Regions from separate parts of the Erwinia sp. GW821-FHT03D09 genome, predicted to be linked through region 3. Evidence: predicted binding sites of a transcription regulator. Region 3 holds the regulator's gene; each other region holds the start of a gene.

Region 1 (8,104 bases), on a different contig from region 3:
TTGTCCGCACAGCCAGAGATTGCCACCGCAAGGGCGGCACTGCTCAATACAAACCAGAGTTTCATGGATGTCTTCTCCTTTTTTGATCCCTTCGGCGCGATAATGCCGTTCTGGGGCAGAGCTTTACTGCCCGTAAGGCTTTAATTCTGGCACATGTTGCTGGATTTTTCCTGTTACCAGCTATTTTCATTCTTTCCGTACGAACTGCGCAGATCCCACAAACAGGCGTTGACGCTAACTGGTCGGATCTCGCAAACTGAGCACTGAAATTTTTAAGAGGAAGCCGCATATGAGCCAGGCGCTGCAAAATTTATTAAATCTGCTCGATCTGGAAAGCCTGGAAGAGGGCTTATTCCGCGGGCAAAGTGAAGATCTTGGCCTGCGCCAGGTATTCGGCGGCCAGGTTGTCGGCCAGGCGCTCTATGCAGCCAAACAGACCGTTCCCAGCGAACGTATTATCCACTCCTTTCACAGCTACTTTCTGCGCCCAGGCGACAGCCAGAAAGCCATTATTTACGATGTGGAAAACCTGAGGGACGGCAACAGCTTTAGCGCCCGGCGGGTAAAAGCGGTTCAAAACGGCAAACCGATTTTTTATATGACCGCCTCATTTCAGGGGCCGGAAAGCGGCTTTGAGCATCAGAAAACCATGCCGGTGGTCCCGGGACCTGATGATTTGCCTTCCGAACACGAAATCGCACATAAACTTGCCCCACATATCCCCGAGCCCTATCGCGACAAGTTCCTGTCGGAAAAGCCGTTTGAAATCCGTCCGGTGAAGTTCCACAACCCGCTGAGAGGACATGTGGACGAACCGTATCGTCACCTGTGGATACGCGCGAACGGCACCATGCCGGAAGATAAGCGGATTCATCAGTATTTGCTTGGCTACGTGTCCGATTTCAATTTCCTCCCGGTATCACTGCAGCCGCACGGTAAAGGCTTCCTTGAGCCGGGTATGCAGGTCGCTACCATCGACCACTCCATGTGGTTCCATCGTCCGTTTGACCTTAATGAGTGGCTGCTGTACAGCGTGGAGAGTACTTCGGCTTCCAGCGCGCGTGGCTTCGTTCGCGGCGAGTTTTACACCCAACAGGGGACACTGGTTGCTTCGACAGTGCAGGAAGGCGTGATACGCCAGCGCGAGTAAAGCAACCACAGACGATAATGATTACGGGGATCGGCCAAAACACGGACGTACTGCTGGACTTGCGGTTTGAGAGTTTGCGGTGTTACTGAGATGTATGCAAAAAAGCGGGCCATAATGGCCCGCACGTTTTTTTTATTTTTAGCGCACTACTTTCCTTCTTTCACTTACCCCATTACTGGTTGTAAGCATTCTCGCCGTGGCTGTTGACGTCCAGGCCTTCACGCTCGTGCTCTTCTGGAACACGCAGACCGACAATCATATCCGCCACTTTGAAACCAATGAATGCGACAACGGCGGTCCAGACGACAGTCAGCGCAACGCTTTCCAGCTGTACCCAAACCTGATGGCCCATGGTCACGCCTTCTGCATATCCTACGCCACCCAGTGAAGATGAAGCGAATACACCGGTCAGGATACAGCCAACGATACCGCAGACACCGTGAACACCGAACACATCACATGGGTCATCTACACGTAGCCATTTCTTCAGGGTGGTCACACCCCACAGGCCAGCCAGACCGCCCACCAGACCGATAATCAAAGCTCCACCAACGCCAACGTAACCACAGGCTGGCGTAATCGCTACCAGACCCGCAATTGCACCGGAGCTGACGCCCAGCAGCGAAGGCTTACCGCGCAGCGCCCACTCACCGAAGGTCCAGGTCAGCATGGCACCAGCCGTTGCTACGACAGTGTTCAGGAAGGCCAGACCGGCGATTTCGTTCGCGGAACCCGCAGAACCGGCGTTGAAGCCAAACCAGCCGAAGTACAGGATCGCCGTACCGGTGAACACCATTGGCAGGTTATGCGGTTTAAAGGCTTCTTTACCAAAACCTGCACGTTTGCCCAGCAGGTATGCCCCGACCAGACCCGCTACCGCGGCGTTGATGTGAACAACGGTACCGCCAGCGAAGTCCAGCGCGCCATCCTGAGCCAGGAAGCCGCCTGCCCAGACCATGTGTGCAATTGGCAAGTAAGCAAAGGTTAGCCAGATCAGTACGAAGATCAGCACGGCTGCGAAGCGGATACGCTCAGCAATAGCACCGACAATCAGACCCACGGTAATACAGGCAAAAGAAGCCTGGAACGCAACATGAATATACTGGTAGAAAGAACCCATCAGCGTCGTTGGCGCAATACCTTTCAGCATCGCCCAGTTAAAGCTGCCGAAGAACGCATTGCCTTCGCTGAAGGCCAGAGAATAACCGTAAACCATCCATACAACGCAGACCATGGCAAAAGTCATCGCCACCTGGGTCAGCATGGACAGCACGTTCTTACCGCGGATCAGGCCGCCGTAGAACAGCGCAATGCCCGGAATTGTCATAAACAGCACCAGCGCGGTGCAGATCATCATAAAAGCGTTGTCGGCTTTATCCGCTACCGCCGGTGCGGCAGCCATGGCAAGCGACGGTAACAGAGCAATGCTGGCAAGGCCAAACTTAGCGAGTTTCTTCATTTTATCCCATCCCATCACAATTCTTAGCCCCGAATTACAGTGCTGCTTCGTCAGTTTCGCCGGTACGAATACGGATCACCCGCTGCAGTTCTGCAACAAAGATTTTCCCGTCACCAATTTTGCCGGTGTAGGCGGCTTTGCTAATTACATCAACCACTTCATCGATCTGGTCATCTGCAATCGCAATATCAATTTTTACTTTTGGCAGGAAGTTAACGCTGTACTCAGCTCCGCGATAAAGTTCTGCATGCCCTTTTTGTCTGCCAAAACCTTTAACTTCCGTCACGGTCAGACCCTGAATGCCGATAGATGACAGCGCTTCACGCACGTCTTCCAGTTTGAACGGTTTGATTACCACGGTAACCAGCTTCATACGATCCCCTCCAGTATTGAATACGGTTGTTTCACGAACACGGATTTACTAAAGCAAAGGCTGTGCCAGAAATGAAAAACAGGCAGCTTTCAGGTGATTAGTCAGTACGGTTCTGAGGCGCAGCCTGGGATGGGATGTCGCGAACAGAAAGCCTGTAAGAGGAGTATAGAAAAAACGCACCTTAACGGTGCGTTGTGTGTTGGCTCAGTGCATTAAGTCAGGGCAATGGTTACTTTTTCGCCTGAATTTGGTGCAGACTCTGCTGAGTGAAGATCAGCTTTCTGCGGCAGCCAGCTCTTCGCCCGCCAGCTGTAGCTGGTACATTTGCCAGTAGCGCCCCTGCGCAGCCAGCAGCTGTTGATGATTGCCGCGCTCCACTGCCTGCCCGCGGTGCAGTACCAGGATTGTATCAGCCTCGGTGATGGTGGAAAGGCGATGAGCAATCACCACCAGCGTGGTCTGCTGGCGTATAGCCCGCAGCGCCTTCTGAATCGCCTGCTCGGTACCTGAATCGATATTGGCGGTAGCTTCATCCAGGATCAGGATCTTCGGCGTTGCCACCAGCACCCGCGCCATCGCCAGCAGCTGTTTTTGCCCAACCGACAAGTTATTCCCCTGCTCGCCCAGACGGGTGTATATGCCGTCGCTCATACTTCTCGCCAGGGAAGCCAGCTGCACGGTTTCCAGCGCCTGCCAGACCGCCTGTTCGCTGATATCCCGCCCCAGCGTAACGTTGGCAAAGAAGGTCTCCGCCAGTACCACCGGGTCCTGTTGCACCATCGCCACGCTCTGGCGCAGCGAGGCATGGCTGAGTGATTCCAGCGGGCGGCCGTCCAGCAGGATTTCACCTTTACTGAGCGGATAGTAGCCCATCAGCAAATTGGCCAGCGTGCTTTTACCGCTCCCCGTATGACCAACCAGCGCGACGAAATCACGCGGGGCCACCTCCAGATTAATATCGCTCAGTACCGGCTTACCGGTGCGATAGGCAAAAGTCAGGTCGCGAATAGCAATGCTGCCGCTGGACAGCCGCTGCGGGTCATCCCCATAGGGCTGGCGCGGCGCATCCATCAGCTCGAAGATGCGCTCACCGGCCACCACAGCCTGCTGCAGCATCGACTGCTGAGTCGTCAGCTCGATAAGCGGTTCGTTAAGGCGGCCAAGGTAATTAATAAAGGCATAAAGTACCCCGACTTCTATCGCCCCCACCGACGAAAAACCAAACAGCAGCATCAGGCCACACAGGATCATCGCGGAAAACAGGCTGAGCAATGGCCGCAGCAGGAAGCCATCAAGCCGCAGCGTCTGCATCCGCGCCAGATAGTGCGAACGGCTGGCGGCCCCCATACGCTCACCAAACCGCGCCTGCTGGCGGAACTGCTGGATAACGCTCATACCGTTGATTGCTTCATTAAAGCCGTTATTGATGTCTGCCAGATAGCTGCGCACCCGGCGAACAATCGGCGTGCTGTAGCGCTGATAAATCAGCATCACGATCAGCACTGCCGGGAAAATAGCTATCGCGATCAGTGCCATACGCCAGTCCAGGCTGAACATCGCCACCAGCATCGCTCCCACCAGCGCCGCGCTGCGCAGTACGGTTGCCACCACGGTGACATACAGATCGCGAACCACTTCAGTATCATTGGTGACGCGGGAAATAATTTGCCCGACCGGCTGAGTATCAAACGCGCTGAGCGGCTGGCGCAGCGCAGCATCCATCACGTCGGTACGCAGGCGCTGCACCACGCCAACGGCGGCCTGGTTAAACAGCAGTGACTGCCAGTAATGCAGCGCCGCAGCCAGTAGCTGTAGCAACAGGAAGCTGGTTATCAGACCGGCTGCCAGGCCCAGCGGCATACGATGTTTTGCCACCATATTGTCGATAAAGTAACTAATCAGCACCGGTCCCAACACTTCCGCCGCGGCTGCTACCCACAGCATCAACACCGCCAGAATCAACGATTTGCGCCATGGCGATCCATAGGAGAGCAGTCGTTTAAGCGTGGGCCACAGCCGCCGGTTTTCATTCGCCATGCGGCACCTCCCGCTCTGATTCATCTTCATCCAGCGCAGCTTCCAGCTGCTGATAGCGATACATATCTCGATACCATCCGCTGGCGGCGACCAGCTGTTCATGGCTGCCGCGCTGGACGATTTTGCCATGCTGTAATACCAGAATTTCACTGGCTTCGGTCAGCGCGGAGAGTCGGTGTGCAGTGATGATAATAGTACGCCCTTCACCCCAGCTGCGCAGGTTGTGCAGGATCTGATGCTCGGTACGACCATCGACGGCCGACAGCGCGTCATCCAGTACCAGAATTTCGGCATTGAGCAGCAGCGCGCGCGCGATAGAAATACGCTGTTTTTGTCCGCCGGACAGCATCACTCCACGTTCCCCAACTTCGGTATCGTATCCCCCCGGCAGTCGCAGGATATCTTCATGAACGGAAGCCAGCTGCGCCGCCTGCTCGATTTCATCCTGCGTGGCGCCCGGATTGCCAAGTGCAATGTTGTTGGCAATCGTGTCGGAGAACAGGAACGGCGTCTGGCTGACAACCGCCAGGCGGCTACGCCAGCTGTCCAGCTGCAGTTCGGTGAGCGGAGTACTGTGGTAGCGGATATCCCCGCGATCGATATCAAAATGGCGCTGGATCAGGCTGAGCATGGTACTTTTACCCGAGCCGGTCGGGCCGCACAGCCCCAACATCTGTCCCGGTGCCAGTCTGAAATGAATGTCCGATAATGAAGACTGAGCGGCGGCCGGATAGCGGAACTCGCCGATTGCGACCTCCAGCTCCCCGCGCCCTTCCCACAGAATTGTCTCGCCGTCGGTGACCGTTGGCGCTTCCGACAGTAGCGCTTTGATACGGCTCCACGCGGCACTGCCGCGCTCAACAATGTTGAACATCCATGCCAGCGCCAGCATTGGCCAAATCATCAGGCCGAGGTACATCACAAAACTGGTCAGCTGGCCCAGGCTTATTTCCCCATGCCAGACCATCCAGCTACCGCCGCCGATCGCCAGCAGATTCGACAGGCCAATCGCCACGTAAATCGTTGGATCAAAGCGCGCATCAACCCGGGCGACGCGCAGGTTTTTTTCCCCGGTATCCCGGGCGATGTCGGCAAACTGCGCCGACTGGCGATCTTCCAGGCCAAAAGCTTTGATCATCCGAATGCTGGTCAGACTCTCCTGAGTCTGATCGTTTAACGATGAGAAAGCCGCCTGCGCCAGCTTGAAGCGGTTATGCAACTGATCGCCGTAGCGTTTGATCACCAGCGCCATCACCGGCATCGGCAGCAGCGCCAGCAGCGTCAGCTCCCAGCTGATCTGCGTGCTCATCACAATCAGCACGGCACAGCCCATCACCAGTGAGTCCACCAGCGTCAAAACGCCTTCCCCGGCGGCAAAGACCACGCGGTCAACATCGTTAGTCGCACGGGCAATCAGGTCACCGGTGCGGTGGCGTAAATAGAATTCAGGATGCTGGCGACTGAGCTGGCGATAGAAATCTTCACGCAGCTCCACCGCCAGCTGGTAGGAGGCACCAAACAAAAGCACGCGCCAGACGTAACGCAGCAAGTAGACCACCACGGCGGTAAGCAACATGACACCCACCCACACCAGCAGCCGCTGATGGCTCATCTGCTGCTGGCTAACGCCGTCAACAATGGTGCCAACGATATGGGGCGGAAGTAACTGCAGCAGCGCAATGACGATGAGCAACAGAACGGCGCCCACGTAGCGCCGCCATTCGCGTAGGAAATACCAACTTAGCTGGCTGAAAAGTCGCACAAAGCATCCTGATTATCGACCGAAAAAAGACAGTTGCCGTTCAGGGGGCAACCGGCAAAGCGGTGGTGTATTTTATCTCTTCCATGGCAAAACTCGAAGTAACATCGATCAGGCCTGGAATACCGTTGACCAGCCGTTTGTAGAAGCCATCGTAGCTTTTCATATCGGCGACCTGCACCTTCAGCAGGTAATCATATTCTCCCGCCATACGGTAAAAACCCATCACTTCAGGCATCGCCTGAACTAGCGTCACAAACTGCTGAAACCAGCTGCTGCTGTGCTGCTGAGTTTTTATCAGCACAAACGCCGTCAGTCCCAGACCCAGTTTTTCACCGTCAAGTAGCGCAACCCGGCCGCGAATATAGCCCTCATCCTCAAGCCTTTTCAAGCGCTTCCAGCAGGGCGTGGTAGTCAGGCTGACCGCATCGGCCAGTGCCTGAAGCGAGAGCATGCAGTCCTGCTGCAGCAGGTTAAGCAGCATGCGGTCTTTTTTATCAAGCTGGTTTGGTAGCAAAATTTTCTCTCATCAGGTGTGCAGACAGCATAATTATAGCAACCTTTTCCCCGATGGTTTAGTTAATCTGACATCTCTCCAGACCACTTCAGGGATGATGACGATGAACAAAAATATTTACCGTAACCTGATCATTGCCGGGCTTTTTACCGCCGTTGCCCTGACATGGGGGACAACATGGATGGCGATGAAAATCGCCGTGGCCACGGTTCCTCCGGTTTTCGCAACCGGTTTGCGTTTTTTGTGTGCCGCACCACTACTCCTGCTACTGGCGCACTATCGTCGCGCCCCGCTGCTGTTTCCCGTCGGTCAACGTGGTTTCCAGCTCTGCGTTATGCTGTTCTACTTTGCCATTCCCTTTACGCTGATGATCTACGGTGAGCGTTACACATCTTCCAGCCTGGCGGCGATTATCTTTGCCACCATGCCTGCGGCGGTGCTGGCAGCATCGCTGCTGTTTCTGCGGGAAAAAACATCGCTTCAGCAGCTCCTGGGGCTGGCAATCAGTCTTGGCGCACTGAGCACCATTCTGTGGCATGAAACCCAGGCTAATGGCGTAAGCCAGCTGAAGGGCATTCTGGCGCTGGTGGCGGCGGTGCTGATCCACGCACTGATGTACGTACAGTGTAAAAAACGCTGCGCCGGGATTTCCGTTCTGAGCTACAACGCCCTTCCCTGCCTGGGTGCGGGGGTGCTGTTAACGCTGACCGGCCTTAGCGAATCACCGGATTTTCACGCGTTTGCTCCCGAGGCGCTGATGGCTATTGCTTATCTGGGATTCGTCGCGGGTGTCGGGGGGATACTGTGCT
Region 2 (8,104 bases), on a different contig from region 3:
CAGCTCACCCAGACCGGTGATAGCGATGATGTCGCCCGCTTCCGCTTCTGATGCTTCGATACGCTCCAGGCCCATGTGGGTCAGAACTTTACCGACTTTAGCGTTGCGAGTTTTGCCTTCGCTATCGATTACGGTGATCTGCTGGTTAGGGCGAACCTTACCGCGCTTGATACGACCGATACCGATTACGCCCAGGTAGTTGTTGTAGTCCAGCTGCGAGATCTGCATCTGCAGTGGCGCTTCCAGCTCAACCTGTGGTGGTGATACGCGATCAACGATTGCCTGATACAGCGGGGTCATGTCTTCCGCCATATCGTTGTGGTCCAGACCCGCGATACCGTTCAACGCAGAAGCGTAGATAATCGGGAAGTCCAGCTGTTCGTCGGTCGCATCCAGGTTAACGAACAGGTCAAATACCTGATCGACTACCCAGTCAGGACGCGCACCAGGACGGTCAACTTTGTTGATAACTACAATCGGCTTCAGACCATTAGCGAAGGCTTTCTTGGTCACGAAGCGGGTTTGCGGCATAGGGCCATCCATTGCATCCACAACCAGCAGCACCGAGTCAACCATTGACATCACACGCTCAACCTCACCGCCGAAGTCGGCGTGCCCTGGGGTATCCACGATGTTGATGCGGTAGTCGTTCCATTTAATGGCGGTGTTTTTTGCGAGGATGGTAATCCCACGCTCTTTCTCCAAATCGTTGGAGTCCATTACGCGTTCGGTTGCTTCGGTACGGGCATCGAAGGTCCCGGACTGCTGCAGCAACTTATCAACCAGGGTAGTTTTACCATGGTCAACGTGGGCAATAATGGCGATGTTACGCAAATTTTCGATCACAGCTTTGCCTCAGGCATTAGAAATAGCGCGCTATTGTACACGGATTAATCGAAGGACTGAACAGGATCACATATTTCATAGAAATTTAACTGTTCGGATTGCATTTGCAGCCATTTTCAGTGCAAAGATTGCACTGCATGGCAAAATCGCACCAAAATGGTGCCCTGGTATCATACAAAGGCACCAAAATAGTGCACACTTTCCATCATGGTGCACTCCTCGTCTTTCGAGAGGGCGCATCATAGCGCTTTTTGCACCGAATAAAAAAGTTGGCATAGATTTCGCTTTAGTATCTGTAAGCGAAAAATGCCAGTTTCCACAACGGTTGATAGCTTGTCAGAGGACTTTAATTTTCGGAGTCAGCGCAGCCAAACGCAAAGCGCGCCCGTTGAGTTCTCTAACCACAACGACAATGACAAAATCCAGGAGAGTTACGTATGTCCGCTGAACACGTTCTGTCGATGATGAACGAACACGAAGTCAAATTTGTTGACCTGCGTTTTACTGACACTAAAGGTAAAGAGCAGCACGTGACCATTCCCGCTCATCAGGTTAACGCTGACTTCTTCGAAGAAGGCAAAATGTTTGACGGCTCCTCAATCGGTGGCTGGAAAGGCATCAACGAATCTGACATGGTTCTGATGCCAGACGCGACAACTGCGATGATCGATCCGTTCTTCGCTGACTCTACCCTGATCATCCGTTGTGACATTCTCGAGCCAGGCACTCTGCAGGGCTACGACCGTGACCCGCGCTCCATCTCTAAGCGTGCAGAAGACTTCCTGCGCTCTTCCGGCATCGCGGACACCGTACTGTTCGGGCCAGAACCAGAGTTCTTCCTGTTCGATGACATCCGCTTCGGCAGCAGCACCTCCGGTTCTCACGTTGCTATCGATGATATCGAAGCCTGCTGGAACACCGGTAAAGAATACGAAGGCGGCAACAAAGGCCACCGTCCTGCGCTGAAAGGCGGCTACTTCCCGGTACCACCGGTTGACTCATCTCAGGACATCCGTTCTGCTATGTGTCTGACCATGGAGCAGATGGGCCTGGTTGTTGAAGCCCACCACCACGAAGTGGCAACCGCAGGTCAGAACGAAGTGGCAACCCGCTTCAACACCATGACCAAAAAAGCGGACGAAATTCAGATCTACAAATACGTTGTTCACAACGTGGCTCACGCGTACGGCAAAACCGCGACCTTTATGCCTAAGCCAATGTTTGGTGATAACGGTTCTGGTATGCACTGCCACATGTCCCTATCTAAAGGCGGCACCAACCTGTTCGCCGGTGACAAATACGGCGGCCTGTCTGAAATGGCGCTGTTCTACATCGGTGGTGTTATCAAGCACGCTAAAGCGATCAACGCCCTGGCAAACCCAACCACCAACTCATACAAGCGTCTGGTCCCAGGCTACGAAGCGCCAGTTATGCTGGCTTACTCTGCCCGTAACCGTTCTGCTTCAATCCGTATTCCAGTGGTTACCAGCCCGAAAGCACGCCGCATCGAAGCGCGTTTCCCGGACCCAGCGGCTAACCCGTACCTGTGCTTCGCTGCACTGCTGATGGCTGGCCTGGACGGCATCATCAACAAGATCCACCCTGGCGATGCGATGGACAAAAACCTGTACGACCTGCCGCCGGAAGAAGAAGCTGAGATTCCAAAAGTTGCAGGTTCTCTGGATGAAGCACTGGCTGCACTGAATGAAGACCGTGAGTTCCTGACCCGCGGCGGCGTGTTCACCGAGGACACTATCGATGCCTACATCGCCCTGCGTCAGGAAGAGATGGACCGCGTTCGTATGACTCCGCACCCAGTTGAGTTCGAACTGTACTACAGCGTTTAATTAGTAGTAAGCCAGGCGAATATCATGTCGCTGAGAAGCGGCAACCGAAAAGATCCCGCGTGGCGTGTCCATGCGGGTGATATTGAGGGAACCCGCCAAGCTCCAGCACGATAAACGCCTGGGATTTTGTTGCCGTGGAAACTTTCAGCCCATCTTCGGATGGGCTTTTTTCTCCACAAATTCATCGTTTAACAAGATGATTTCCGGGTTAAAAGACTATAATGCACTAAATTGGTGCGCACGAATGACTCAGGAGAACGCTTTATGGCAACTGGCGCTCTGCCCGATGCTGGGCAGATTCTCAATTCACTGCTCAACAGCATTCTTTTAGTTGATAGCGAGCTGGTGATTCATTATGCCAATCCCGCAGCGCAGCAATTGCTGGCGCAAAGTTCCCGCAAGCTGTTCGGCACGCCTTTACCGGAACTGATTGGTTATTTCTCTCTTAATATTGAAGTCATGTTCGAAAACCTGGATGCAGGTCAGGGCTTTACCGACAGCGAAGTCACCCTCGTGGTCGATAGTCGCGCCCATATTATGTCGCTGACCGCACAGCCGCTGCCGGATGGGTTGATCCTGCTGGAGATGGCGCCGATGGATAATCAGCGTCGCCTGAGCCAGGAACAGCTGCAGCATGCTCAACAGGTTGCCGCACGCGATTTGGTTCGCGGTCTGGCGCATGAGATTAAAAACCCGCTGGGAGGATTACGCGGTGCAGCACAACTGCTGGCCAAAGCGCTTCCCGATCCGAATTTAACCGAATATACCAAAGTCATCATTGAACAGGCCGATCGCCTGCGCAATCTGGTCGATCGCCTGTTGGGCCCCCAGCAGCCCGGTATGCATGTTACTCAGAGCATCCATCAGGTGGCTGAGCGCGTGGTTAATCTGGTTTCAATGGAGCTGCCCGATAATGTTTCTCTGGTGCGGGATTACGATCCCAGCCTGCCAGAGCTACCGCACGATCCCGATCAGATCGAGCAGGTCCTGCTCAACGTTGTCCGCAATGCACTACAGGCACTGGGCGACGAAGGTGGCACCATCACGTTACGTACTCGTACGGCGTTTCAGCTGACGCTGCACGGTTCTCGCTATCGCCTGGTGGCACGCATCGATATTGAAGATGACGGCCCGGGCATCCCGGCGCAGCTGCAGGATACGCTTTTTTACCCGATGGTCAGCGGCCGCGAAGGCGGCACCGGGCTGGGGCTCTCCATTGCCCGCAGTCTGATCGACCAGCATTACGGGAAAATAGATTTCAACAGTTGGCCCGGACACACTGAGTTCTCAGTTTATCTGCCTATTCGCCAGTGAGGTTTCTATGCAACGAGGGATAGTTTGGATCGTCGATGACGATAGCTCCATCCGCTGGGTGCTTGAACGCGCGCTCACTGGAGCCGGTTTAAGTTGTGTCACGTTTGAAAGTGGCAATGAGGTGCTGGACGCGCTCGCAACCAAAACCCCAGACGTTTTATTATCGGATATTCGCATGCCGGGCATGGACGGGCTGGCGCTGCTTAAAAAAATTAAACAGCGTCATCCTATGCTGCCGGTAATTATTATGACCGCCCATTCCGATCTGGATGCCGCCGTCAGCGCTTATCAGCAGGGCGCTTTTGACTATCTGCCTAAGCCGTTTGATATTGATGAAGCAGTGGCGCTGGTTGAGCGCGCTATCAGCCACTATCAGGAACAGCAGCAGCCGCGCAATCAGCCTGCCAGTGGGCCGACTACCGATATCATCGGTGAGGCGCCGGCCATGCAGGATGTATTTCGTATTATCGGCCGCCTCTCCCGTTCCTCTATCAGCGTTTTGATTAACGGTGAATCCGGGACGGGCAAAGAGTTAGTGGCGCACGCGCTACACCGCCACAGTCCTCGGGCAAAAGCGCCGTTTATTGCGCTGAACATGGCCGCTATTCCTAAGGATTTGATTGAATCCGAGCTGTTCGGCCATGAGAAAGGGGCATTTACCGGCGCAAATCAGATTCGTCAGGGGCGCTTCGAGCAGGCTGACGGCGGGACGCTGTTCCTTGATGAAATTGGTGATATGCCGCTGGATGTCCAGACCCGACTGCTGCGTGTACTGGCCGACGGACAGTTTTATCGCGTGGGTGGCTATGCCCCGGTGAAGGTGGACGTGCGCATTATCGCCGCGACCCACCAGAACCTGGAAATGCGCGTACAGGAAGGGAAATTCCGTGAGGATTTGTTCCACCGCCTGAACGTTATCCGCGTGCATTTACCGCCGCTGCGTGAGCGCCGCGAAGATATTCCGCGCCTGGCACGTTATTTCCTGCAGGTCGCGGCACGGGAGCTGGGTGTGGAAGCAAAAATCCTGCATCCGGAAACGGAAACCGCGCTGACCCGCCTTCACTGGTCAGGCAACGTACGCCAGCTGGAAAACACCTGCCGCTGGCTGACGGTGATGGCGGCCGGACAGGAAGTGCTGATCCAGGATCTGCCACCGGAACTGTTTGAGACCTCAACGCCGGACAGTCCGACGCAGTCTCTACCGGACAGCTGGGCGACGCTGCTGGCTCAATGGGCCGACAGAGCGCTGCGTTCCGGTCATCAAAATCTGTTGTCAGAGGCACAGCCAGAAATGGAACGTACACTGCTGACCACCGCGCTGCGCCATACTCAGGGCCATAAGCAGGAAGCCGCACGCCTGCTTGGCTGGGGGCGCAACACGCTCACCCGCAAGCTGAAAGAGCTGGGAATGGAATAACGTTTTTTTCTGGCCGGGTAGGTACCGGGCGAGCCGCAAGCGGCTCGCCCTTTTTACAGGCTGAGTTAAATCACCCGCGAAAATTGCTGCCTGCGGGCCTTCTGGCGCAGATAGCTGTCAAAGCACATACAGATATTCCTTACCAGTAATCGTCCCTTAGGCGTTATCTGAAGGCCCTTCTGGTGGCAATCCACCAGCCCGTCGGCAATCAGTGGCTGCAGCTGTTGCAAATCTTCAGCAAAATAGCGCTGGAAATCGATTCCCCACTGCGTTTCAACCGCTAAAAATGACAGCGAGAAATTGCACATCAGGCTCTTAATCACATCGCGTCGGATACAGTCATCATCAGTGAGCTGTAACCCGCGCCAGAGCGCCGTTTTATCCCGATCGATGGCGGCATAATAATACTTCAGCTCTTTCTGGTTCTGCGCATAGCTATCCCCGATCATGCTAATTGCCGAAACGCCCATGCCCAACAGATCGCTGTCTCCCTGCGTAGTATATCCCTGAAAATTGCGGTGCAGCTTTCCGGCACGCTGTGCAATCGCCAGTTCGTCATCATGGCGAGCGAAGTGGTCCATACCGATAAATTCATAGCCCTGTGCGGTCAGGGACGAAATCGTCTGCTGCAGAATATCCAACTTCTGCTGCGCATCGGGCAAGTCCTCCTGACGGATTTTACGCTGGGCCGCGAACAGTTCTGGCAGATGAGCATAGTTGAATACGCTGAGGCGATCCGGATTCAGTTCGGCCACCTTTTGCAAGGTAAACGCAAAGCTCTTCGCCGTCTGATGAGGCAGACCATAGATCAGATCGATATTGGTGGAGGTAAAACCCAGCTGACGCGCCCGGGCCATCAGGGCGAAAATCATCGTTTCATCCTGCACCCGGTTAACGCTTTGCTGAACCTGCTTGTTAAAATCCTGCACGCCCATACTCAGACGGTTGAATCCGCCCTCACGCAGATGATCCAGCACATCCAGCTCAATTTCGCGCGGATCTACCTCAATCGACATCTCTACATCGGCAGCAAACGTAAAATGCTGCCGCAGGGTACCCAGCAGCCGACTGATTTGCGCCTTAGTCAGAAAAGTCGGCGTACCACCGCCCCAGTGCATCTGACTGACGGTACGCTGGCTGAACAACGGGGCGCGGGCCTCGATTTCCTGCACCAGCGCATCCAGGTAGATATCCGCTTTGTGCTGCTGGCGCGTCACCTGTTTGTTGCAGCCGCAGAAATAACAAAGCTGATGGCAAAACGGGATATGCAAATAGAGAGACAGTGGTCGATCGGGATAACGCGACGCCGCACGTAAAAATGCGCTTTCATCGTAATCCTGACTGAATTCCAGGGCCGTTGGATAGGAGGTGTAACGTGGACCGGAGGTGTTGTACTTCTGAATTAACGGGAGATCCCATTCTGCTTTCTGCATCTGCATGCTCGCCTACCTTATACGCTTTCGGACAGACCGTCGCGGGACAGGGAGAGGCCGGCTGACGATCCTGCTACGCAGCCGTGCTTTCAGGCGCGATAACCGCTGTAGTTTAACGAACAACCACCCAAGCCAGCACAACAGAATCAGCGCAATAATTGATCCAGGCCAAATCATCAGTAGAGAAACCGGTTATTACGGGCAGAGCAGAATTGCCCTGCCTCGATTTACGTCAATATCAGATACAGAATGCCGGGCACGCACACCCTTTCTTCCAGAACACTGGAGAGCGAATCTCTCCACAGGAGAAAAGATAGATAATCAGTTCCCGCCCTTCAGCAGGCGATACATATCTTCTTCCGCAGCGTCATCCTCGACATCATCATCCAGAGCAATACCCAGCTGCTCCATCAGCACATCGATACGATCGAGGGCCTGATCGAGCCATGCCTGATCTTCAGCGGGTAGTGATTCACCGCTTTCGAGGCGATCCAACAATGCGTCCAGGCGTTCATCGTTCTCCAGCATTGCCAGCTCTTCCTGCGGCGTCAGGCGCGGTTTCTTCTCTGGCTGCACTTTCGGCGTTTTTGCTGGCTTGGCCGGTTTAGCGGCAACGACATCTCCGCCCAGTGCGACAGGCTTTTTACTGCCGATACGCGGATCTTTAGTTTTGTTTCCGCTGCTGGCTTTCTGGCTTTCAGTAACAGGGTTAGCCCGGCTGCCGGAGGCGTTGCCGCTACGTTTTTTATCACGTTTGCGATCGCGCGCTTCCTGATTCAGTTCATCACGGGATTTACGCTTATTTTTTGCAGCAGGTTTTTGTCCCTGTGGCGTGCGTGCAGGTTGCTTCATGGTTTCTGCTCTCAGACGTTTATCTTCAGTAATAGAATTGCGGCGGAATCTAGCAGAAAGCAGAGAAAGAAAAAAGGCGGCAGGTCACCCTGTCGCCTTTTTTCGCACCTTCCACAGAAGGGCTGACGGTGTCAGCATCCATTTTAGCAGCCAACATCCCGGTTTTCCTTTGCCAAGTGCCCACATCCTGGTGAGCTCCCATCCTGTTGTGCGACCCCTTCGCACTTTCCTTTCCCTGCTCGTCATCACCCTGATGCTCACTGAGCGCTTCATCCTGAAGTGAAACGGCCTGTTTCTGTCTTCAAATGTAGACTAACTAGTCCGACAATCAAGGCCACACTTTAATTTTTAGTTATTATTTGGATATGAAAAAAACAACCAAATGAAATTAAACA
Region 3 (8,104 bases):
CGCTTTAGTCGAAAACACGACAAAAAAGATGTTCTATTGTTTCATTTATCGATGGTTTTCTATTTCGAGTTTTGTGATTTCGAAATGTTCTCAGTAAAATTTATAAGCAATGCAAATCAATTTGGAAATGTTTTTTCGCTCTGAATAGCGGCCCCCTAAAATGTATTAAACTATGGCGCATCATGGAACCGATTCCTGGGTAAGCAGCTCATGAGAGGAACCTGGCCAAAATAATTTGCTCTGTCTGAAGATGATGGTAATGGAGTCGAAGAATGAGCCGTAACCGACGCCCGGGGTGGGTATGGATGAAAAAGGCCATGTTGCGTCTGCTGATGGGGATTATAGGTCTTTGGCTGACCGGTATTGTGCTCTTCACCTTTGTTCCGGTGCCTTTCTCTGCGGTTATGATCGAAAGGCAGCTAGGCTCCTGGTTACAGGGTAATTTTAGCTATGTCGCCCATTCAGACTGGGTTGGGCACGATGAGATTTCTCCATGGATGCCGCTGGCGGTCATCGCTTCTGAGGATCAAAAATTCCCCACGCACTGGGGTTTTGATGTTGACGCCATTCAGTCTGTACTTGGTAGCAACGGCGAAAACTCTCGTATGCGAGGCGCTTCAACGTTGTCTCAGCAAACCGCAAAGAATCTGTTTCTTTGGGACGGACGTAGTTGGGTGAGAAAAGGACTGGAAGCAGGATTGACGGTCGGCATTGAAACGGTGTGGACTAAACGACGTATTCTGACCGTTTACCTCAATATTGCTGAGTTTGGTGACGGTGTGTTTGGCGTGGAAGAGGCGGCGCAGCGTTATTTCAACAAGCCTGCCAGCCGTCTGACGATGTCCGAAGCCGCGCTGCTGGCAGCGGTGCTGCCTAACCCAATACGCTTTAAGGCGGCTGCGCCTTCAGGTTATGTTCGCCAGCGTCAGCAGTGGATTATGCGACAGATGCGTCAGTTGGGCGGTGAAGCGTTTCTTTCCAGAAATCACCTTAATTAACTGGAAATGATCGCTACCCGGGCAATTATTCTTCGTCGAATCCGGCATCGAACAGTTCAATAACTGCAGCCAGTGCTTCCGCTTCCTGTGGTCCGCTGGCTTCAATTTCAATATGACCGCCCTTGGCGGAATCCAGCATCAGTAGCGCAATAACGCTGCTGGCTTCGGCCTCAGTACCGCTTTCGTTTCTCAGCAACACTTCAGCGTCAAAGCTCTGTACCAGTTCAAAAAGTTTCATTGCCGGGCGAGCGTGCATGCCCAGCTTATTCCTGATTTCCACAGTTTGCTTAACGGTCATGATTTACGTTTTTCCAGCGTACGGTGACGGGACTGCACGTTTTTACCACGTGAACGGAAGTAGTCGGCTAATTGCTCAGCGATATATACCGAACGATGTTTTCCGCCGGTACAGCCAATAGCCACGGTCAGATAGCTGCGATTGTTGGTTTCCAGCATCGGCAGCCAGAGTTCAAGATAGCTGCGCGTCTGATAGATAAAATTATGCACTTCAGTATGGCGGTCGAGGAAGGCCGCTACCGGGCGATCGAGACCGGTCATCGGACGCAGTTTGGGGTCCCAGTGCGGGTTCGGTAAAAAGCGGACATCGAAGACATAATCAGCATCAATAGGAATGCCGTGCTTAAAACCGAATGACTCAAACACCATCGTCAGCTCGCGCTCGCGCTTGCCCAGCAGCCGTGTTCTCAGCATCTCGGCCAGCTCATGAACTGACATTTCCGAGGTGTCGATAATCAAGTCGGCACGGGAACGTAGCGGCTCCAGCAGGTCGCTTTCTTCATCGATGGCGCTTTCCAGTGACAGATTTTTGCTGGAAAGGGGGTGCAGGCGGCGGGTGTCGCTGTAGCGACGGATTAGCGTGTTGCGATCGGCATCCAGGAACAGAAGCTGCGGCGAAAAGCAGTCGGGCAGATTGTTAAGCGCAGTTTCGAAAACTTCGGGGGATTCCGGCATATTACGAACGTCAATACTGACCGCCGCAGACATATTGCGTTCAGAGAGCGAATTAGCAAGATCGGGAAGCAGTACCACGGGAAGGTTATCCACGCAGTAGAAGCCCATATCCTCCAGTGCGCGTAATGCCACGGATTTACCTGAACCGGAACGACCGCTGACGATCATCAGCACCATTAACTCTTCCCCCAATTTAACCTGTTACCACGGATGTCGTGGTGAATATACAACGGCTGGCTTAATCGTGATCTTCCGTGATGATCTCGTACAGCTCTTCATCGCTCTGGGCCGCGCGCAGACGCCGGCAAACTGTTTTATCTGCCAGACGTTTTGCTACCAGCGAAAGCGTATGCAGGTGAGTTTTACACTGGTCTGCCGGGACCAGCAGGGCGAACAACAGATCCACTGGCTGATTATCAATGGCGTCAAAGGCAATCGGCTGATCCAGGTGGATAAATACACCAACCGCACGCAGCGTATCTTCAAGTAATTTACCGTGCGGAATAGCGATTCCGTTACCGATACCCGTACTGCCCATTCTTTCACGCGTCAGAATTGCTTCGAAAATAGTCTGATGCGGAAGGTTTAGCTGTTTGGCCGCCAGTTCGCTGATAATTTCCAGCGCCCGTTTTTTACTCTGGCAATGTACACCATTACGGGTGCAGGACAGGTTCAGGACCGAGCCCAGTTCCAGTTTCAGATCGTTGTTCATCATAGTTTCACTTACGTGTTCACATCCGCATGGCGATAAACTTAGGCCGTTTTACTGGCCGTCGTTGCCCCCTGATTGATTAGCGGCCCGTACTCTTATAAAGATACGAGCCGCCGCTGACTTTAGCTTAACCCGATGTGGGATGCCGCAGAGACAATCAGCGCATGGTGAAATTTAGTGTTGTTTAAGCTTGTCTTTGTGTTTATTTAACTGGCGAGCCAGCTTATCTACCAGGCCGTCAATCGCCGCGTACATATCTTTTTCTTCTGCGGTTGCATGCAACTCCCCGCCGTTCACATGCAGCGTCGCATCTGCAATTTGAGTCACTTTTTCCACCTTCAAAACAATATAGACCTGGTTAATCCGGTCAAAATATTGTTCCAGTTTACCGAATTTCACTGTCACAAATTCGCGCATGGCTTCAGTAATTTCAACGTTTAGACCAGTGATATTGAGTTGCATGATGTCTTCCTTCTCAGTTCTTTCAGACCAGCTGTTTGCGCTGGTTTGATGGTGGGATGGATAAAGACTCTCGATATTTTGCCACAGTACGGCGCGCGACCATAATCCCCTGCTCAGAAAGCAGAGAGGTCAGCTTGCTATCGCTCAGCGGCTTGGCGGGATTTTCCGCCGAAATTAATTTTTTCACCAACGCACGAATAGCGGTAGAGGAGGCTTCACCTCCGCCTTCAGTACTCACGTGGCTTGAGAAAAAGTACTTCAGTTCAAATATACCGCGCGGACTGTGCAGATACTTCTGCGTTGTTACGCGCGATATCGTTGATTCATGCATATCGACTGCGCTGGCTATGTCTGCCAGTACCATCGGCCGCATATATTCCTCACCCTGTTCAAAAAATGCCTGCTGTTGATCGACAATACAGCGGGTCACTTTTAGCAGCGTGTCGTTACGGCTCTCAAGGCTTTTAATCAGCCATTTTGCTTCCTGCAAATTACTACGAATAAATTGTGAATCGCTGTCGTTGCGGGTTGAACCACCCAGTGCAGCATAGTGCTGATTGATTTTTAAACGCGGAACGCTATCGGCGTTCAGTTCAACCGTCCAGCGCGCACCGACTTTGCGTACCAGTACGTCAGGAATGACATATTCAGGTTCCTGTGTATTGATCGACTGTCCGGGACGCGGGTCGAGTGACTGAATCAGCTGTACGGCACCCTTCAGAACGTCTTCTTTTAGCTTAGTCAGACGCATCAGGCTGCGGAAATCATGATTTGCTAACAGATCGAGATGATCGCTGACGATCAGCCGCGCTTCTTTCAACAGGGTAAGATCGTCAGGGAACTGAGAAAGCTGAACCAGCAGGCAGTCGCGCAGATCGCGAGCACACACGCCCACCGGATCGAATCGCTGCACGCGCTTCAGCACCGCTTCTACCTCATCCAGGCTCAGATCTTCATTCCCCATACTATCGAGGATGTCGTCCAGCGAGATGGTTAGATAGCCGGTTTCATCCACGGCATCGACGATTGAGGTGGCGATCGCCCGATCGGAGTCGGTAAAAGGCGTTAACTCTACCTGCCACATCAGATAATCCTGAAGTGACTGGGTGGTTTCCCCCTGATAAACCGGCAGTTCGTCGTCGTGGTAGTCAGTGCCGGTGCCGGAAGGGGTACCCGCGGTGTAAATTTCATCCCAGGTGGCATCCAGCGGCAGCTCTTCAGGCATATCCTTCTGTTCAAGCGCTTCTCGAGTGTCCAGCGCTTCGGTTTCCTGATATTCGCGAGAGTCGATTTCCTCGTGAACATCGCTCTGCTCGAGCAACGGGTTGCTTTCCAGCGCCAGCTGAATTTCCTGCTGTAGTTCAAGCGTAGAGAGTTGCAGCAGTCGAATGGCCTGCTGTAACTGTGGCGTCATGGCAAGCTGTTGGCTCAGCCTGAGTTGTAAACCTTGCTTCATATTCAGGATAATAATTCCCTAAAAACAAACCTTATGGCCACCTTATCAGAGTCTGAACTCTTCGCCCAGGTAGACGCGTTTCACCTGCTCGTCGGCAAGGATTTCTTCTGGCGTACCGTGTGCGATAAGGTGCCCCTGGCTGACGATATAAGCGCGCTCACAAACCGCCAGCGTTTCACGAACGTTGTGGTCGGTAATCAGCACGCCAAGTCCGCTATCACGAAGATGCTCGATAATCTTTTTAATATCAATAACGGAAATAGGGTCAACCCCGGCAAAAGGTTCATCCAGCAGGATAAATTTGGGATTTGCAGCCAGGGCACGGGCAATTTCCACCCTGCGGCGTTCGCCACCGGAGAGTGCCTGACCGGGGCTGTCGCGTAGATGTTCGATGTGGAACTCGGCCATCAGCTCGTTGGCGCGATCTTCCCGTTGCTCGCTGGTCAGATCTTCACGAATTTGCAGGACCGCCATCAGATTATCGTAAACGCTCAGACGGCGGAAAATGGAGGCTTCCTGAGGGAGATAACCAATCCCCCGGCGCGCGCGCGCGTGCAGGGGCAGGATACTGATATCTTCATCATCAATCACAATTCGGCCAGCATCGCGCGGAACGATACCCACCACCATGTAAAAGGTGGTAGTTTTGCCGGCCCCGTTTGGTCCCAGTAGTCCGACAATCTCACCGGATTTTACTTCCAGACTGACGTCTTCAACCACGCGGCGGCCTTTGTAGGCCTTCGCCAGATTTTCCGCAATTAACGTTGCCATGTTAGTTAGTTACTCTTCTTCTGACCGTTAGACGGTGTGCTTTTATCCTGCAGCTGTGACGGTACAAGAACGGTCGTCACGCGTTTTCCGGTGCTGCCATAAGCCTGCATTTTCTGCTCTTTGACCAGATAAGTAATGCGATCGCCTTTGACATTACTGTCGAGCTGCTCCAGATAGGCATTACCGGTCAACTCAACAAAATCTTTCGCCAGTTCATAGCGCATTTTCTGTGCGTGCCCCTGAACCGGTTTGCCATTGTCCTGCATCTGATAGAAAGTTGCGGGATTGCCATAGGCATCAACGATAGTTTTATTGCTGTCGCCACCGGGACGAGTCACGACCACTTTATCGGCGGTGATCTTGATCGATCCCTGGGTGACGACCACTTTACCGGTAAACGTAGCCACGTTCCCCTGCATATCCAGAGCCTGATTCTCCGAGTCTACATTGACAGGTTTGTCAGAATCCCCGGTCAAGGCCAAAGCCGGAACGCTGGCAGCCAGAAGCAGAGATGCCGTCAGTAACTTAAGGTTGTTTTTCATTTTGAATTTCATAAGATGTTTTGACCTTTTCAATCAACTCGGCAGTTTTCTTCCGTAAATTTCCGCGCATCTTCATTCCCGTGGAGTTAAAGCTGCGGCCATATAGCGTAACTTGATCGTTTGAAGTGACATCCTGAGTTGTCAGGTTCACCAGCGCATTGTCGGTTGTAATTTTCTCCAACTGCGCATCTTTCGTCAGGCTTTTTACGACGACATTACCGTACAGAAACAGCATACGATCGTTAGTCAGTTTGGCTTTATCGGCGCTTACTGACCAGGTGGCCACTTTGTTTTCATCGTAAGTCGTCATCTTCGGGTTGTCGAACCAGCTGACGGCGTCTGTTGAAAAGTAAGTCACCTTGTCTGAAATCAGTCTGTAGCTCAGGCCACCCTCGGGGTTATAAACGACGGTATGTGAATTATCGCTCAGATAGGTGGGTTCGCTATCATTGTTGCTGACTGCTCCGTCACCGTTATCAGAATCCGCCAGATTCCAGCCAATCAAGATGATGGCAATCAGCGTCAGTAAAAGTGTAATCCAGCGTCTTGTTTTACTCATACAGACTGCCCTATGGCCTTATCAAACGTACCCTGAGAAATTAAGATCAGGTCACAAAGTTCCCGAACGGCTCCGCGTCCCCCCGCAATATGGGTCACGTAGTCAGCTTTAGGCAGCAGAACCGGATGCGCATCGGCGACGGCCACGCTCAGGCCAACCTGGGCCATAACCGGCCAGTCAATCAGGTCATCACCAATGTAGGCAACCTGGCTGGCATTCAGCGCTAGTTTATCCAGAAGTTCGCGGAAGGCCAAAGTCTTATCAGACTGCCCCTGGTAAAGATGGGTAATTCCCAGCGTGGTACAGCGATCTTCCAGCAGTTTTGCTTTGCGCCCGGTAATAATCGCCACCTCCACATCTGAAGTCAGCAGGCAGCGGATGCCGTAACCGTCTCGAACGTTAAATGCTTTCAGCTCTTCACCGTTGTTACCCTGATAGATCACGCCATCAGACATCACCCCATCCACATCGCAAATCAGCAGCTTAATTTGCTGTGCCTGCGCCATGACTTGCTGACTTACCGGGCCATAACAGGTGTCAACGAATGTGGCTGCTGGATTACTCATTCTCGTTTTATTCCTTATCAAACAACGCCGGCACGCAGCATGTCGTGCATATGTACCACGCCCAACAGATGGTCGCCGTCGGCCACCATCACGGAGGTAATGTTCTTGTTCTGCATCAGATTCAACGCATCTACCGCTAATGTATTGGGCCGGACGCGAATGCCACCACGGGTCATCACGCTGGCTATGCTGGCGTGCTGTATGTCGATGCCCATATCAAACACACGACGCAAGTCACCATCGGTAAAGATACCTTCGATTTTCATCAGATCGTCACAGATGACCGTCATGCCCATATTTTTGCGGGTAATTTCCAGTAGTGCATCGCGCAGCGAAGCATCACTGCGGATATGCGGCATCTCGTTACCAGAATGCATAATATCATCAACCCGCAGCAGCAACTTACGCCCTAACGCTCCGCCAGGATGTGACAGTGCGAAATCTTCTGCGGTAAAACCGCGTGCTTTAAGAAGAGCAACCGCTAAGGCATCACCCATTACCAGTGTAGCCGTGGTGCTGGTCGTTGGCGCGAGGCCCAGCGGGCAGGCTTCCTGCGGCACTTTAACACACAGATGAATATCGGCGGCACGCCCCATTGCGCTGTCAGGGCGGCTGGTCATGCAAATCAGGGAGACGTGCAGGCGTTTCAGCACCGGTATCAGGGCCAAAATTTCGGAGGATTCTCCAGAATTAGAGATGGCGATAACCACATCGTTGGGGCTGACCATCCCAAGGTCGCCATGGCTGGCTTCACCCGGATGGACAAAAAATGCAGGCGTCCCGGTGCTGGCAAGAGTGGCGGCGATTTTTTTGCCAATATGGCCTGATTTACCCATGCCCATGACGACCACTTTACCCAGGCAGCGAGAGATTAACGCGCAGGCCTGGCTAAAATCGCCGTTGATGTACTGATCGAGCTGTTCCAGTCCTTCGCGTTCGATCTGTAAAACCTCTTTTCCGGCTTTTATAAAGTCAAAATCAGTATCGGTAATGATATGCGCCATAGCTTTTTAGTCCTTTTACCAGAAAGTCACTGAGGGGAAACCATACAGCATGACCACCCAGA

What was found. The regulator sigma-54, encoded in region 3, starts transcription at its own class of promoters, with help from an activator protein. The targets are predictions, from matches to a motif close to GTTGGCACANNTTTCGCTNT.
Region 1: a site for sigma-54 is predicted at 3,033-3,052, ahead of glnK (P-II family nitrogen regulator). Genes of this name have one in related genera too.
Region 2: a site for sigma-54 is predicted at 1,115-1,134, ahead of glnA (glutamate--ammonia ligase). Genes of this name have one in related genera too.

What each region holds. Positions count from the first base shown of each region.
Region 1 covers NZ_JBWKUK010000031.1:4,015-12,118, forward strand. The annotation lists gene AC07U6_RS21730 (YbaY family lipoprotein) at 1-65, opposite strand, end outside; gene tesB (acyl-CoA thioesterase II) at 290-1,150, shown strand; gene amtB (ammonium transporter AmtB) at 1,323-2,624, opposite strand; gene glnK (P-II family nitrogen regulator) at 2,644-2,982, opposite strand; gene AC07U6_RS21750 (SmdB family multidrug efflux ABC transporter permease/ATP-binding protein) at 3,256-5,019, opposite strand; gene AC07U6_RS21755 (SmdA family multidrug ABC transporter permease/ATP-binding protein) at 5,009-6,781, opposite strand; gene AC07U6_RS21760 (Lrp/AsnC family transcriptional regulator) at 6,822-7,295, opposite strand; gene AC07U6_RS21765 (DMT family transporter) at 7,399-8,104, shown strand, end outside.
Region 2 covers NZ_JBWKUK010000015.1:7,940-16,043, reverse strand. The annotation lists gene typA (ribosome-dependent GTPase TypA) at 1-846, opposite strand, end outside; gene glnA (glutamate--ammonia ligase) at 1,284-2,693, shown strand; gene glnL (nitrogen regulation protein NR(II)) at 2,958-4,007, shown strand; gene glnG (nitrogen regulation protein NR(I)) at 4,015-5,424, shown strand; gene hemN (oxygen-independent coproporphyrinogen III oxidase) at 5,490-6,863, opposite strand; gene yihI (Der GTPase-activating protein YihI) at 7,179-7,709, opposite strand.
Region 3 covers NZ_JBWKUK010000012.1:56,708-64,811, forward strand. The annotation lists gene mtgA (monofunctional biosynthetic peptidoglycan transglycosylase) at 306-998, shown strand; gene npr (PTS phosphocarrier protein NPr) at 1,024-1,296, opposite strand; gene rapZ (RNase adapter RapZ) at 1,293-2,147, opposite strand; gene ptsN (PTS IIA-like nitrogen regulatory protein PtsN) at 2,209-2,685, opposite strand; gene hpf (ribosome hibernation promoting factor) at 2,857-3,144, opposite strand; gene rpoN (RNA polymerase factor sigma-54) at 3,167-4,600, opposite strand; gene lptB (LPS export ABC transporter ATP-binding protein) at 4,646-5,371, opposite strand; gene lptA (lipopolysaccharide ABC transporter substrate-binding protein LptA) at 5,377-5,925, opposite strand; gene lptC (LPS export ABC transporter periplasmic protein LptC) at 5,897-6,472, opposite strand; gene kdsC (3-deoxy-manno-octulosonate-8-phosphatase KdsC) at 6,469-7,038, opposite strand; gene kdsD (arabinose-5-phosphate isomerase KdsD) at 7,056-8,042, opposite strand; gene AC07U6_RS13695 (calcium/sodium antiporter) at 8,058-8,104, opposite strand, start outside.